2 regions of the Streptomyces sp. NPDC013157 genome follow, and region 2 is predicted to be linked to the other one. Evidence: riboswitches for the same ligand, from Rfam matches in the RefSeq annotation. Region 2 holds a riboswitch; the other holds the start of a gene.
The links. Region 2 has a riboswitch for thiamine pyrophosphate ahead of thiO (glycine oxidase ThiO). Riboswitches for the same ligand answer to the same signal wherever they lie in the genome.

Region 1 (7,509 bases), on a different contig from region 2:
GTACACGGTCCGTGACGAGCAGACGCTGCTGCGACGGCTGGAGCGGACGCGGCGGATGGAGCCGGTGCTGGAGCGCCAGGAGTACGGGCTGGGGACGGTGTGTGCGGCGATCCCCCTCACCGTCGGCACCACGGCCGCCACGATCGCCATCTCCCTCCCTCTCCACCAGGCCGACCGGCTGCTGCCCGCCGTCCGGCAGTTGCAGACCGAAGTGGGTCGGCATCTGGGGTCCCTGGCCATCGCTATCAGTATCTGAAAACTCACTCCTTGTGATCTCCCGTGTACTTTCAGCAAGATTTGACCACCAGCAAGGGATAAATCCCGGCCAGTCGGTGTCATATGACGGGGTAGGCAATGCGCGAGTCCGTACAAGCAGAAGTCATGATGAGCTTTCTCGTCTCGGAGGAGCTCTCCTTCCGCATCCCCGTGGAGTTGCGCTACGAGACCTGTGATCCCTATGCCGTCCGGCTCACCTTCCACCTGCCCGGGGACGCGCCGGTGACCTGGGCCTTCGGCCGGGAGCTGCTGATCGACGGGGTGGGGCGGCCGTGCGGCGAGGGCGATGTGCACATCGCGCCCGCCGATTCCGAGGTGCTGGGCGAGGTGCTGATCCGGCTTCAGGTCGGCGGCGACCAGGCGGTGTTCCGGTCTTCGGCGCCCCCGCTGGTGGCCTTCCTCGACCGTACGGACAAGCTGGTGCCGCTCGGCCAGGAGGGCTCGCTCGCCGACTTCGACGCCCACCTCGACGAGGCTCTGGACCGCATCCTGGCCGAGGAGCCAAGCACTGGCTGAAGCGTTACGGCACGGAGTCGCGCGCCGCTCGTCCGAGCCGCGTGAGCGTGAGGACGGGCAGGAACGCTTCTGCGTGTCCGTGTGCGGCCCTTGCCGGAACGCTTCCCCAACCGGCGCACCATCCGCGCCCCCACGTCGTGGACGGCCTCCTCCCGGGCCGTCCACCGCGCCGTCACCGCTTCCGGCGCCGCCCCCGCCCGCCGCGTGCCGTGGGCGGCCCGGTCGGTGCGGCCTCCACGGACGCGGCCGGCCCGGTGCCCGGCCGGTCGGCCGACACCACCAGGGCCGCGAGCATCGTGGTGACCGGCACCGAGGCGACCAGGCCGATCGAGCCGACCAGGGTACGCACGATCTCCTCGGCCACCAGCTCGCTGTTGGCGACCGTGGCCACACTGCTCTGCGCGATCGAGAAGAGCAGCAGCAGGGGCAGCGCGGCGCCCGCGTAGGCCAGCACGAGGGTGTTGACGACGGAGGCGATGTGGTCGCGGCCGATGCGGATGCCCGCCCGGTACAGCCCGCGCCAGCCCATCGTCGGGTTGGCCTCGTGCAGTTCCCAGACGGCCGAGGTCTGGGTCACCGTCACGTCGTCCAGGACGCCCAGCGAACCGATGATGACACCGGCCAGCAGCAGGCCGCTCATGTCGATCGACGGGTACAGGCCGTGGATCAGGCCGGTGTTGTCGTCGGTGTTGCCGGTGAGCGCGGCCCAGTCGATGAACTCCGAGCCGAGCAGGCCGATCAGGCACAGGGAGACCAGCGTGCCGAGCACCGCCACCGAGGTCCGGGCTGACAGCCCGTGGCAGATGTACAGGGCGATCAGCATGATGGCGCTCGACCCGACCACCGCCATCAGCAGCGGATTCGAGCCCTGCAGGATCCCCGGCAGGATGAACAGCGTCAGCACCAGAAAGCTGACGGCCAGCGCGACCAGGGCCATCACACCGCGCAGGCGGCCCACCACCACGACGGCGAGCGCGAAGATCCCGGCGAGCAGCGCCATCGGGAACTTCCGGTTCACGTCGGTGACCGAGTACTGCAGGTCCCTGGGTGCGGAGGGCTCGTACGCGGCCACGACCTGCTCGCCCTCGTGCAACTGCCGCGACTGGTCGGGCTGCACGATCTCGGTGAAGGTACGGCCCTTGTCCTTGCCGGTGTCGACCCGGACGGTGGCCTTCTTGCAGGTGCCGTCCCCCTCCTTCGAGGAAGTGCCGTCGGCTGTGGCGGTGTCGGCGGTCGAGCCGCCTCCGGAGGCGTTGACCGACTTGCAGCTGACCGAGACGACCTTGGTGACCGTCGCCGCCTGCGTCTGGCGGTCGAAGCCGACGCCGGTGCGCTCGTGCGGCGGGGCACCGCCGGGCCACAGCACCACCAGACCGACCACGACCGCGGCGGTGAAGGGGATGAGGATCGCCGCGATGACCTTGCGCAGATGCTTGGAGACGGGCGCGGCGGGACCGTGGCTGTGACTGTGCCCGTGCGAATGGCCGTGACCCCCGCCGGGTCCGGATCCGTCCTGGGCCTCGCGGTGGCCGTGGGCATGGCCGTTGTCGTGATGGTGGGCATGGCTGAGGGCCTGCTCATGGATGTGTCCGTCACCGGCACCACGGCCCCCGTGGCCGGGTCCGCCGCCCTGCGGGGCGCCGTTGCCGCGCCGCGGGTCCGGGGGCGGATAGGGGTGCTGCTGTGTCGAGGTCACCGCCCGATCATCGCAAGAACGGTAGGGGCCCTCTGTTCACCGCGCCCGAATTGACGCTAGCGTGGAGGCACCTTTGCACACGCGGGAGCTCGGAGCACCGGGCTGAGAGGGCGCTGACCTCCGTATTCGCGATGTTTCACGTGGAACGTGTGATGTTTCGCAGGAAACGCCGCCCGACGGAAGCCGCTGCGTCGACCGCCGAACCTGTTACCGGGTAATGCCGGCGTAGGGAGTAGGTCTTATGACCAACAAGGACGCACGCACGCCTGCCTTCAGCCAGGACGAACAGTCCATTACGGGCGAACCGTCCCCGGAGGCCGGGAGGTCCATCGGCTGGCACAAGGGGTATGTCGAGGGCTCCCGCCCCGACCTGCGGGTGCCGGTCCGTCAGGTGCATCTCACCAACGGGCAGTCGGTCACGCTCTACGACACCTCAGGCCCGTACACCGATCCGCTCGTCGAGACCGACGTCCGCAGGGGCCTGCCGCCGCTGCGGGAGAACTGGATCGTCGCCCGCGGCGACACCGAGGAGTACGCGGGCCGGCCCGTCCGTCCTGAGGACGACGGAATCAAGCACACCTCGCCGCGCGGTGGCCTGCGCAACCTGGATGCGGTCTTCCCGGGCCGTCCGCGCCAGCCGCGTCGCAGCCGGGAAGGCGAGGCGGTGACCCAGCTCGCGTACGCCCGCCGGGGCGAGATCACCCCGGAGATGGAGTACGTGGCCATCCGCGAGAACGTTTCTCCTGCGGTGGTCCGTGAGGAGATCGCGGCGGGCAGGGCCGTACTGCCCGCCAACGTCAACCACCCGGAGATCGAGCCGATGATCATCGGCAAGCGGTTCCTGGTGAAGGTCAACGCCAACATCGGCAACTCCGCGGTCACCTCCTCCATCGAGGAGGAGGTCGAGAAGATGACCTGGGCGACCCGCTGGGGCGCCGACACGGTCATGGACCTCTCCACCGGCCGCAACATCCACACCACCCGTGAATGGGTGCTGCGCAACTCCCCCGTCCCCATCGGCACGGTGCCGCTCTACCAGGCCCTGGAGAAGGTCGACGGCAGGGCCGAGGAACTGACCTGGGAGATCTACAAGGACACGGTCGTCGAACAGGCCGAGCAGGGCGTGGACTACATGACCGTCCACGCAGGCGTGCGCCTGCCGTACGTGCCGCTCACCGCCAACCGCAAGACCGGCATCGTCTCGCGCGGTGGCTCGATCATGGCGGCCTGGTGCCTCGCGCACCACAAGGAGTCGTTCCTGTACGAGAACTTCGAGGAACTCTGCGAGATCCTCGCCGCCTACGACGTCACGTACTCGCTCGGCGACGGGCTGCGCCCCGGCTCCATCGCGGACGCCAACGACGAGGCCCAGTTCGCGGAACTCCGCACGCTCGGGGAACTCAACCGGATCGCCAGGCGTTTCGATGTACAGACCATGATCGAGGGCCCGGGCCACGTCCCGATGCACAAGATCAAGGAGAACATCGACCTTCAGCAGGAGATCTGCGATGAAGCTCCGTTCTATACGCTCGGCCCGCTGACCACGGACGTCGCGCCGGCGTACGACCACATCACCTCCGGCATCGGTGCCGCGATGATCGCCTGGTGGGGCACGGCGATGCTCTGCTACGTCACCCCCAAGGAACACCTGGGCCTGCCCAACCGGGACGACGTCAAGACCGGCGTCATCACCTACAAGATCGCAGCCCACGCGGCCGACCTCGCCAAGGGCCACCCCGGCGCGCAGGAGTGGGACGACGCACTGTCCGACGCTCGCTTCGAGTTCCGGTGGGAGGACCAGTTCAACCTCGCCCTGGACCCGGACACCGCCCGCGAATTCCACGACGAGACGCTCCCGGCGGAGCCGGCGAAGACGGCTCACTTCTGCTCGATGTGCGGGCCGAAGTTCTGCTCGATGAAGATTAGCCAAAGCATCACAGAGCGGTTCGGCGGTGCGGCGGCCGAGGGGGCGACACCGGAGGAGGTCGCGGAGGGGATGCTCCAGAAGTCGAAGGAATTCGCCGCGAGCGGGAACCGGGTGTACCTGCCGATCGCCGACTGACATGGTGAAGGGGGCAGACCCGAAGGCCTGCCCCCCCACACACACAGGGTCAAGCTCGGTCGTAGCCAGGGCAGTTGAGTGTGTCGATCCGAGTTGGTCCTCTACGGCGAGTCATATGCTCGGAGGCAAGGCGGGCTGCCCCGCACAGCGATCGACCGTTCAGTGACGCGACCAAAAGGAGTCGTGGCCGATGAGTCCGCTGCAGCTCTCCATCACTGCCGCCCTCTGCATCTCCGGCATCGCCCTGCACATCTGGTCCTCCGCGCCGGACCGGGCCGGGCGCCAGTACTCTCTCCAGCTACCGGTGATCCTTCTGTACTCCCTGGCCGCGGCCCTCTTCCTGTTCTCCGCCTTCCCGGACTCGATGACCGAGGGTCGGGCCTTGGGCTTCGGGATCGGCGGGGCGGCCGGGTTCGCCGCCTTCTTCCTGCTGGCGTCGTTCACATGGCTCAGCAAGACTCGGCGTCTGGACGAGGTCTCGGCGCAGCTGAAGAAGGCGACGCGGGAGAACACCGCGCTGCGCAGGCAACTGTCGCAGCAGCGGCCGGCGGAGGACGCTCCGGGGCCCGTCCTGCAGTGCACCCGGTACGAGCTGCCGTTGCAGGGCAACCGGCGCCATCGCATCGGGATGATCACCGGGAACGTCGTCAACGTGCTGGGGACGGACGTGTGGGTCAACTCCGAGAACACACGGATGGAGATGTCACGTGTCGACGAACCCACCCTTTCCGCGACGATCCGGTACCACGGCGGCTGCCGGGACACTGCGGGCCATCTGGTACACGACACCATCGCCCTGGAGCTGGCCGAGCACATGGCGGGCCGGTCCCATGTGACGGCGGGCTCCGTGCTGGTCACGGGGCCGGGAGAGCTGCGGGAGAGCCACCAGGTCCGGCGCATCCTGCATGTCGCTGCCGTGGAGGGAGAACCCGGCTCGGGGTACCGGCAGGTCATCGACCTGGAGCGGTGCGTGCGCAACGTCCTCGCCGAGGTGGACCGGCTGGCCGCCGCCGGGGAGCCGCTGCACTCGGTGGTGCTGCCGCTCCCCGGGACCGGCGGCGGCAACAGCGACCTCGGCAAGACCGTGGATACCCTGTTGACCGCGACCGTGAGCTACTTCCGTTCCCACGCGGCATCGCGCATCCGCGTCGTCTACCTGCTCGCCTATACGGACGTGCAGGCCACCGTGTGCCGGTCCGCTCTCGACTCGGAGCCTGCGCTCGCCGGAGAGCGCGGGCTGACCCGAACCGGAGGTGATGGTCCTCAGGCCAGCATGAGCCACCTCCTGCGGAACGACTGCAACTGGTCTCTGACCTCCGGCGAACGCGTGATCGGGGAGTTGTTGACCAGGTACGTCCAGTCGTTCCACCGGCGGACGATGCGCCTGTCGATGGACCCGTTCGCCTTCTTGGCCCGGTCCACCCATTTGAGGGTGTACTTGAAAAAGGTGATGTACGGGTACTCCGAGTCCTCGGCGGCCATGGCGCGCGCCTCCTCCAGGTACGCGGCGACCTCCAGCAGGTTCTCCGTCCTGTTGTGCTCCGGCCCGCCCTCGGCGAGGTACCTTCGGAACAGCACGGTGGCCAGCGTGTTCAGCGCGAACGCGTCACGGTGCTGGGCGATGGCCTGCCGGGCCCACGAGCTGGCCGGGGCGTGCCGGCCTCGCTTGCTCGCCCCGAGAGCCCGCTGCTCCCAGTACCGTGCGTTTTCCAGGCGTACGTCTCCTGCAGTGCCTCGTACCAGGCGTCCAGGCGTTCCTCGCCCAGCCACACGGTCAGCATCTCGTGGTCGAGGAGTTGGCGCACCATACGGTAGGCGAACGTGCGCGACGAGATGGCCGCCGGGGAGATCTGCACGCCATAGTGCTGGGCGAGTTTCAGGGTGACGTTGTAGTTCTCCTGCGCGCTGAAGGAGCTCTCCAGCATGTACGAGCCAAATGCCCGGTGCCGCGGGTGGAGGCGTCCCCCGGCGACGCGGATGAAATCGGCGAGCACCGACTCGGAGTGCAGCAGGGCGTTCAGCTCGCTCGCCGACAGTCCGCAGACGGACGCCGCAGCGCCGATCGGCAGCCCGTATCCGAGGGCGGATGTGATGCACACGGCCTGGAACACCGCTCGCTCGGTCTCGCTCTTCAGGCGCGAGTAGCCCGTCCGTACCCTGGTGCGGAACCCGTCTGCCTCCTCCAGGTTCGACATCGCCGAGAAGAGGTTCCTGCGGTGCTGCTGCGTGAAGTACTCGACCTGTTCGGTGTGGCCTGCGGCGGCCACGATGCCGAGCCGTCCGTGCCCTTTGAGCTGTCGGATCAGACCCTCGATCTCCGTGTCCTTCAGCTTGTCGGAGACCTCCGCGTCGGCGAACCCCACCCGTGAAGCTGCGGCGCACCTCCCGGGCGCGCGAACGCCGTTCCACGGCCAGCAGTTTGAAGGGGATGCCCCGCTCCTTGGCGTGCAGCGCCATGTCGGCGAGGTCGCTCGCGAAGTCGGCTGCGCCCTCCACGATGAGGAGGGTCCTCGGATGCTGTCTGAGCCACCACAGGGTGGCTTCCTGGGACGGGCGCAGTTCGGGATCGAGCAGATACGGCGTCCAGTCCTGTTCCACGAGTTTCCTCGCGACCCGCAGGGCTATCGTGCTCTTCCCCGTGAACGCGGAGCCGGTCAGGCAGATGACCTTCTGCTGTTCGTCCGACATCGCCTCGCGGAAGACGCTGTCGGTGAGGACGCGGTGTGAGTCGAGGTCGCGCAGGATGTCGGAGTACAGGGGTTCGTGCCCGGCGTAGAAGTCGTGCCGGTCGTCGAGGCGGTACTCGTCGCCCGCGCGGATGGGATGCCACTGGCTCAGGAAGCTCAGCAGGTTCGGGTTGATGCGGCTGGGGTTGTCGGCCGACACGTCGGCCTGCTGGAAGTACTTCGGCCAGCTGGCCCGGACCTTGGCGAGGAACTCCTCGGCCGTGGCCTCGACC
Region 2 (7,509 bases):
GCCGCGCTGCACCAGCACGTCCCGCAGAGTGCAGCCGGCCACGTACTCCATGGCGAGATACACGTACGACCGGTCGGCCCCCTGGTCGAAGACCTGCACCACGTTGGGGTGGGCCAGCCGGGCGACTGACTTGGCCTCCCGGATGAACCTCTCGACGAAGGACGCGTCGGCGGCGAGCGCCGGGTGCATCACCTTCAGTGCGAGCACACGGTCCAGACGGACGTCCAGGGCCCGGTAGACCGTGGCCATCCCGCCGACGGCGATCCGCGCGTCGACGCGATACCGGCCGTCGAGCACCTGCCCGACAAGGGGGTCCTGAAGGGTCGTATCCACCCCGCGAGTGTACGAGCACCGACTGACACCCCCACAGGTGAGACCGCTTTCCCGGGGGACTTGCAGCGCACCTGTGACGGTTCACACCTGGCTGAAATATGCACCCACTCACCCGCAGCCGCCGACGGCGACCGGCCCGCACAGGAGAGCCCCGCTTCTCAGCACACAGTTTCGGGTGGTGCGTGGGTGGGAGAAGAAGGCGGGAGCGGCCCGACGCTCAGAACGCAGGGCGCTCGGGGTCCAGCACGGCCAGGCCCTCCGCGGGAGACGACGCCTCCGCCAGGTACCGACGGGGAATCCGCCCCGCCAGCCGGGCCAGCCGCCCCGCCTCCACCCCGGCCCGCATGGCGTGAGCCATCCGCTCGGGATCCTGCGCCCGCGTCACCGCCGACGCCAGCATCACTCCGGCACACCCCAGCTCCATCGCCAGCGCCACGTCCGACGCCGTACCGGCCCCCGCGTCCAGGACCACCGGCACCCGCGCGTGCTCGACGATCAGCTGGAAGTTGTGCGGGTTGCGGATCCCGAGCCCCGACCCGATCGGCGACCCGAGCGGCATCACCGCGGCGCACCCCACGTCCTCCAGTTTCCGGGCCAGCACAGGATCGTCGTTCGTGTACGGCAGCACCGTGAACCCGTCGTCCACCAGCGTCTCCGCCGCGTCAAGCAGCTCGACCGGGTCCGGCAGCAGCGTCCGCTCGTCGGCGATGACCTCCAGCTTGACCAGATCGGTCCCCAGTGCCTCCCGCGCCAGCCGTGCCGTCAGCACCGCCTCGCCCGCGGTGTAGCACCCGGCCGTGTTGGGCAGCACCCGGATCCCGAGCCGGTCGAGCACCGACAGCACGGAGCCCCGTACCCCCGGGTCCACCCGCCGCATCGCGACCGTGGTCAGCTCGGTCCCGGACGCGAGGAGCGCCCGCTCCAGCACCTCCAGGCTGGGTGCACCCCCGGTACCCATGATCAGCCGGGACGAGAACGTCGTACCCCCGAGGACGAAGGGATCGTCGGCCATGGCGCTCAGCCTCCCTGCACGGCGGTCAGGACTTCCACCCGGTCGCCGTCGGCGAGCCCGGTCGTCGCCCACTGCCCGCGCGGTACGACGGTCTCGTTGACGGCCGCGGCCACCCCGGAGGGCGCCGCCGTGAGGGACCGCACGAGCGAGTCGAGAGCGGTGCCCGGGGCGATCTCCCGGCGCTCCCCGTTGACGGAGATGGTGACGGAGAGGTTCATGCGGTCTGCTCCACAAGTTGGCGGGGGAGGGGGTCGAATCGCCTCGGCGTGAACGGACGGCCCTCCGCCGGCAGCTCGCCGCCGGCCAGCAGCTCTGCCATGACGTCTCCGGTGACCGGCGTGAGCAGCACCCCGTTGCGGTAGTGCCCGGTGGCCAGCAGCAGTCCGTCGAGGCGGGTCGGCCCGAGCAGCGGCGCGTTGTCGGGGGAGCCGGGGCGCAGTCCGGCCCGGGTCTCGGTCAGGGGCAGCTCGGTGATCCCGGGCACCAGCTCGTGCGCGTCGCGCAGCAGCTCGTACACCCCGCCCGCCGTCACGGTCGTGTCCCAGCCCAGCTCCTCGCTGGTCGCGCCGACGACCAGCTCGCCGTTGTCCCGGGGCACCAGGTAGACGTTCCCGCCGCGCACCACGGCCCGTACGGTCCGGCTGAGGAACGGCGCGTACCGGGCGGGCACGGTCAGCCGCAGCACCTGCCCCTTCACCGGCCGTACCGGCGGCAGCACGTCGTCGGGCACACCCGCCAGCCGCCCGCTCAGGCTGCCGCCCGCGAGCACCACCTGGCCGGCGCCCAGCGCCTCACCCGCACGGGTGCGGACACCGGCGGCCCGTTCCCGTACCACCTCCAGGCGCTCGGCCCAGTCGCGGTGGAACACCACCCCGGCCCGCTCGCACGCGGCCACCAGCGCGGCCGCCAGCCGGCGCGGGTCGATCTGGTGGTCGCCGTCGGCCCGCAGCCCGCCGCGCACACCCGGCGCGAGCATCGGCTCCAGGCGCCGGCACTCCCGCCCGGACAGCCACTCGGACTCCAGGCCCGACTGCTTCTGGAGGGCGTGCAGCTCGCGCAGATGGGCGCGGTCGTCGGCGTCCAGCGCGACCGCGAGGGTGCCGCAGCGCCGGTAGCCGAGGTCGCGGCCGGTGAGCTCGGTCAGCTCGGCGGCGAAGTCGGGATAGCGGCGCGCGGAGGCCAGGTTGAGCCCCAGCAGGGTCTGCTCGCCGTAGTGCAGCTCGGTGACGGCGGCCAGCATCCCGGCCGCGACCTGCGCGGCCCCGCCGCCGGGCTCGGGGTCGGCCACGGCGACGGCGAGCCCGCGCTGGGCCGCCCGCCAGGCCGTGACCAGGCCGATGATTCCGCCCCCGATGACGAGGACGTCGGACGTACGTGAGGACATGGGCGTCCAGCCCCTCCCTTCGCCGGCATGACCCGGATCAGGTTCGTACGGTCGGAGGCCGCCAGCCTCCCTCTCAGCCCGGTGCGTCCGGGCTCCCGCGTGTGCTTCCCCGCCACCCTAGCCCGCGGCGCTCCGCCCCGGTAAGACGGCCTCGGACGGCACTGCGGACGGCGCTGTGGACAGTGCTGTGGACAGTGCTGTGGAACAGGTCATACGCCACGACCCCTGACTGACTCTTTGTCAGTTGTCTATCGTTCTTGTCTATGGTGATCAGGTGAGCGAGCAGACGCAGCGACGGAGCACGTCACAGACGCGGCGCGTGGTCGTCGTGGGCGCGGGGATGGCCGGGGTGCAGACCGCCGTCGCCCTGCGGGAGCAGGGGTTCACCGGGACTGTCACGCTGATCGGCGCCGAGCCGCACCAGCCGTACGACCGGCCGCCGCTCTCCAAGGCCGTGCTGCTCGGCAAGTCGGAGGGCTCCGCCTTCGAGGTGGACTTCGAGGCGCTCGGCATCGAGCTGGCGCTCGGCCGCGAGGCGCTGGGCGTGCGCACCACCGACCATGAGCTGGACACCGAGGCCGGCCCGGTGCCCTACGACGTCCTGGTCCTCGCCACCGGCGCCGAGCCGATCACGCTGCCCGGCACCGAGGGCGTGCCCGGCGTCCATCTGCTGCGCACCCTGGACGACGCCGAGCGGCTGCGGCCCGTGCTCGCCCGGCAGCACGACATCGTGGTCGTCGGCGCGGGCTGGATCGGCGCCGAGTTCGCCACCGCGGCCCGCGAGGCCGGCTGCGCGGTCACCGTGGTCGAGGCCGCCGACCGCCCGCTCGCGGGAGCGCTTCCCGCCGAGGTCGCCGCGCCGATGGCCGCCTGGTACGCGGACAGCGGCACCGACCTGCGCACCCACGCGCGCGTGGCGGGCATCGAGCCCGGCGCGGTGGTGCTCGACGACGGCTCGCGGCTGCCCGCGGGCGCCGTCGTGGTCGGCATCGGCGCCCGCCCCGCCACCGCCTGGCTGGCCGGCTCCGGCATCGGGCTGGGCCCGCACCACGAGGTGCTCGCCGACGACCGCCTGCGCACCAGCGCCCCCGACGTCTACGCGGTCGGCGACTGCGCCTCCTTCCCGTCCGGCCGCTACGCCGAGCGCCTGCTCGTCCACCACTGGGACAACGCCCTCCAGGGCCCGCGCACGGTCGCCGCCAACATCCTCGGCGAGACCGACGCCGTCTACGACCCGGTCCCGTACTTCTGGTCCGAACAGTTCGGCCGCTTCGTCCAGTACGCCGGCCACCACGCCGCCGCCGACCACCTGATCTGGCGCGGCGACCCGACAGGGCCGTCCTGGAGCGTCTGCTGGCTCCGCGAGGGCCGCCTGGTAGCCCTCCTGGCGGTAGGCCGCCCCCGCGACCTGGCCCAGGGCCGCCGCCTGATCGAGGCGGGCCGCCAGATGGACCCGGAGGCCCTGTCCGACCCGGCCCGCCCTTTGAAGAACGCCACTGCAGCGCCCCTTTAGGGGCGCGGGGAACTGCGCGATCAACCCCCAACGGCGCCGCACCCGAAACAACCACCCATCGCGCCCGAACCAGCAGACCGCCTACCCTTGACCCCGTGACCGAGATTGACACGAAGACCGATGCTCTCGTCCCCGCCTGGCTCACCCTCCCCGACATCGCAGAGATGATGGACGTCGAGGTGACGCGCGTGCGGCAGCTGGTCAAGGAGGGCCAGCTCATCGCCGTCCGCCGCGGTGAGAACAGGGCGCTGCACGTCCCCGCCGCCTTCATCGACGGGGACAAGGTCGTCAAGGGCCTGTCCGGGACCCTGACGCTCCTGCGGGACGACGGCTTCACGGACGAAGAGATGCTGGAGTGGCTCTTCACTCCCGACGCGACCCTGCCCGGCACCCCCGCGCAGGCGCTCAGCGAGAATCGCGGCACGGAGGTGAAGCGCCGCGCCCAGGCGCTCGCCGTCTGAGGCAGCCAGTACCGACACGACGGGGGACCACCGATGACCGACACCGCCCGCGCCCAGCTGGCCGACGCCCGGCTCTACCTGTGCACGGACGCCCGTAAGGAGCAGGGCGACCTCGCCGGGTTCCTGGACGCGGTCCTGGCGGGCGGTGTCGACATCGTGCAGCTGCGCGACAAGGGCATGGAGGCCGCCGAGGAGCTGGAGCACCTCGCCGTGTTCGCCGACGCCTGCGCCCGGCACGGCAAGCTGCTCGCGGTCAACGACCGCGCGGACGTGGCCCACGCGGCCGGTGCCGACGTGCTCCACCTGGGCCAGGGTGACCTGCCGGTCCCGGCCGCCCGGGCGATCCTCGGCCCGGACGTCCTGATCGGCCGCTCCACGCACGCCGAGTCCGAAGCCGCCGCGGCCGCCGTGCAGGACGGCGTGGACTACTTCTGCACCGGCCCCTGCTGGCCCACCCCCACCAAGCCCGGCCGCCCCGCCCCCGGCCTCGACCTGGTGCGGTACACCGCCGCCCTGGGCACCGACCGCCCCTGGTTCGCCATCGGCGGCATCGACCTCGGCAACCTCGACCAGGTGCTCGACGCGGGCGCCCGCCGGGTGGTCGTGGTCCGCGCGCTCACCGCGGCCGACGACCCGGGCGCGACGGCTGCCGAGTTCGCGAAGCGGCTGCGGTCGCTGTAACGCCGGCGGCAGCGGAAGCGGCAGCGGCAGCGCGGTGCCCGGTTGTCCGGAAACTTGTCCAGTATCCGGACACGAGGTCCGTAAGAGGCCGACAATTAGGGCAAATATCCCGAGTGCGGTTGGGTGACCGCCCGCCCCTGACTAACCTGCGGGTATGGCCCTCGGAACCGCATCCACCAGGACTGACCGCGCACGCACCGTGCGCGACATGCTCGCCGGCGGCAAGACCACGTACTCGTTCGAGTTCTCGGCGCCGAAGACCCCGAAGGGCGAGCGGAACCTGTGGAGCGCGCTCCGGCGGGTCGAGGCGGTCGCCCCCGACTTCGTCTCCGTGACCTACGGCGCCGGCGGTTCCACCCGCGCGGGCACGGTCCGGGAGACCCAGCAGATCGTCGCGGACACCACGCTCACCCCGGTCGCCCACCTCACCGCGGTCGACCACTCGCTGGCCGAGCTGCGCAACATCATCGGCCAGTACGCGGACGCCGGGATCCGCAACATGCTCGCCGTGCGCGGCGACCCGCCCGGCGACCCGATGGGGGAGTGGGTGGCGCACCCGCACGGCCTGACCTACGCGGCCGAACTGGTCCGTCTCATCAAGGAGTCGGGCGACTTCTGCGTGGGCGTCGCCGCCTTCCCGGAGATGCATCCGCGCTCCATCGACTGGGACACCGACGTCCGGCACTTCGTCGACAAGTGCCGCGCGGGCGCCGACTACGCCATCACGCAGATGTTCTTCCAGCCCGAGTCGTACCTCCGCCTCCGCGACCGGGTCGCCGCGGCCGGTTGCGAGACCCCGGTGATTCCGGAAATCCTGCCCGTCACCAGTGTGAAGATGCTGGAACGGCTGCCCAAACTCAGCAACGCGGCCTTCCCGGACGCCCTGAAAGAGCGGATCCTCACAGCGAAAGACGATCCGGCGGCGGTACGCTCCATTGGCATCGAACACGCCACGGAGTTCTGCGCGCGGCTGCTGGCCGAGGGAGTGCCAGGACTGCACTTCATCACGCTCAACAACTCCACGGCGACGCTGGAAATCTACGAGAACCTGGGCCTGCACCATCCCCCGCAGGCCTAGACCGGCCGCACCGGAGTACGACACACTGCGTAGCGGGCACAGGGAGAGGGGCGTACATGGGCTGGACGGTCCTCTACGTAGCGTTCGGCATCGTCGCGCTGTGGTTGCTCGGCGAGGTACTGCTGCAGTACAAGGCGCGGCTGCGCTGGCGGCTGCTCGCCTTCGTCGGCTTCCTCGGGGTCGTCTTCGGTGTCCTGATCCCGTCGGTCATCGTGATCGGCGTGGGTGCGATCGCCTTCGCGGTCGGCCAGACCTACGTCACCCTGTCGTTCCGCCGCGGCTTCGAGGCCGGCTGGGCGGTCAAGCGTCCCGGTGCGGACGGTGACGGCGTCGGCCTGACCAAGCGCCGCCGCGGCGAGCCGGACGAGGACCCGGGTCTGGAGGCCACCGACCCGGACGCCGCCGACGCCGCCTACGCCGAGCAGCGGGGCGCCTACGCCACGGCCGAGGGCAGTCCGTCCTACAGCGGTGACGAGTACGACCGCGACGACGTCTTCACCCCGGCGGCCCGCACCATGGAGCCCGGCGCGGCCGAGTCCACCGCGGTGTACGAGCCGCAGCCGATGCCCGACGACACCGGCTCCTACGGCGTCTACCGCGACTCCGGCTACGCCGCCACCGGCGAGCAGCAGGCCGCCTACGCGACCGCCGGCCAGGACCAGGCGTACGCCGCCCAGGGCACCGACCAGAACTACGCCTACGACTACTCCGGCTACGGCCAGCAGCAGTACGGCTACGACACGAGCGGCGGCCAGCAGCAGTACGCCAACTACTCCGACCCGTACATCGGCAACCAGACCTACGGCGGCGGGTACGACCAGTCGTCGTACGGCACCCAGCAGTACGACCAGCAGGGCTACGCCCAGGGCCAGTACGGCGACGGCACCGGCGGCTACGGCGAGACCCCGGCGGGCGGTGTCTGGGTCCCGCAGCAGCGCGCCGACGAGACCTACGGCGGCGAGCTCCCGCAGGAGCAGCAGTACCCCTACCAGGGCGACGGGCAGGGTCAGGGGCAGCAGCACGGCCACACGGGCAACGGGTACGACG

Region 1: another riboswitch for thiamine pyrophosphate. It lies ahead of thiC (phosphomethylpyrimidine synthase ThiC); the one in region 2 lies ahead of thiO (glycine oxidase ThiO).

Annotation. Positions count from the first base shown of each region.
Region 1 is NZ_JBIBAK010000012.1:242,671-250,179, reverse strand. Features, by position in the region: gene ACFY6U_RS32290 (IclR family transcriptional regulator) at 1-256, shown strand, start outside; gene ACFY6U_RS32285 (SsgA family sporulation/cell division regulator) at 355-792, shown strand; gene ACFY6U_RS32280 (YibE/F family protein) at 965-2,488, opposite strand; TPP riboswitch at 2,560-2,737, shown strand; gene thiC (phosphomethylpyrimidine synthase ThiC) at 2,730-4,550, shown strand; gene ACFY6U_RS32270 (hypothetical protein) at 4,710-4,994, opposite strand; gene ACFY6U_RS32265 (hypothetical protein) at 5,254-5,577, opposite strand; gene ACFY6U_RS32260 (SIR2 family protein) at 5,814-7,509, opposite strand, start outside.
Region 2 is NZ_JBIBAK010000004.1:269,112-276,620, forward strand. Features, by position in the region: gene pknB (Stk1 family PASTA domain-containing Ser/Thr kinase) at 1-333, opposite strand, end outside; gene ACFY6U_RS14530 (thiazole synthase) at 551-1,345, opposite strand; gene thiS (sulfur carrier protein ThiS) at 1,351-1,563, opposite strand; gene thiO (glycine oxidase ThiO) at 1,560-2,729, opposite strand; TPP riboswitch at 2,727-2,838, opposite strand; gene ACFY6U_RS14545 (NAD(P)/FAD-dependent oxidoreductase) at 3,004-4,242, shown strand; gene ACFY6U_RS14550 (Rv2175c family DNA-binding protein) at 4,338-4,703, shown strand; gene thiE (thiamine phosphate synthase) at 4,737-5,384, shown strand; gene metF (methylenetetrahydrofolate reductase [NAD(P)H]) at 5,539-6,462, shown strand; gene ACFY6U_RS14565 (hypothetical protein) at 6,519-7,509, shown strand, end outside.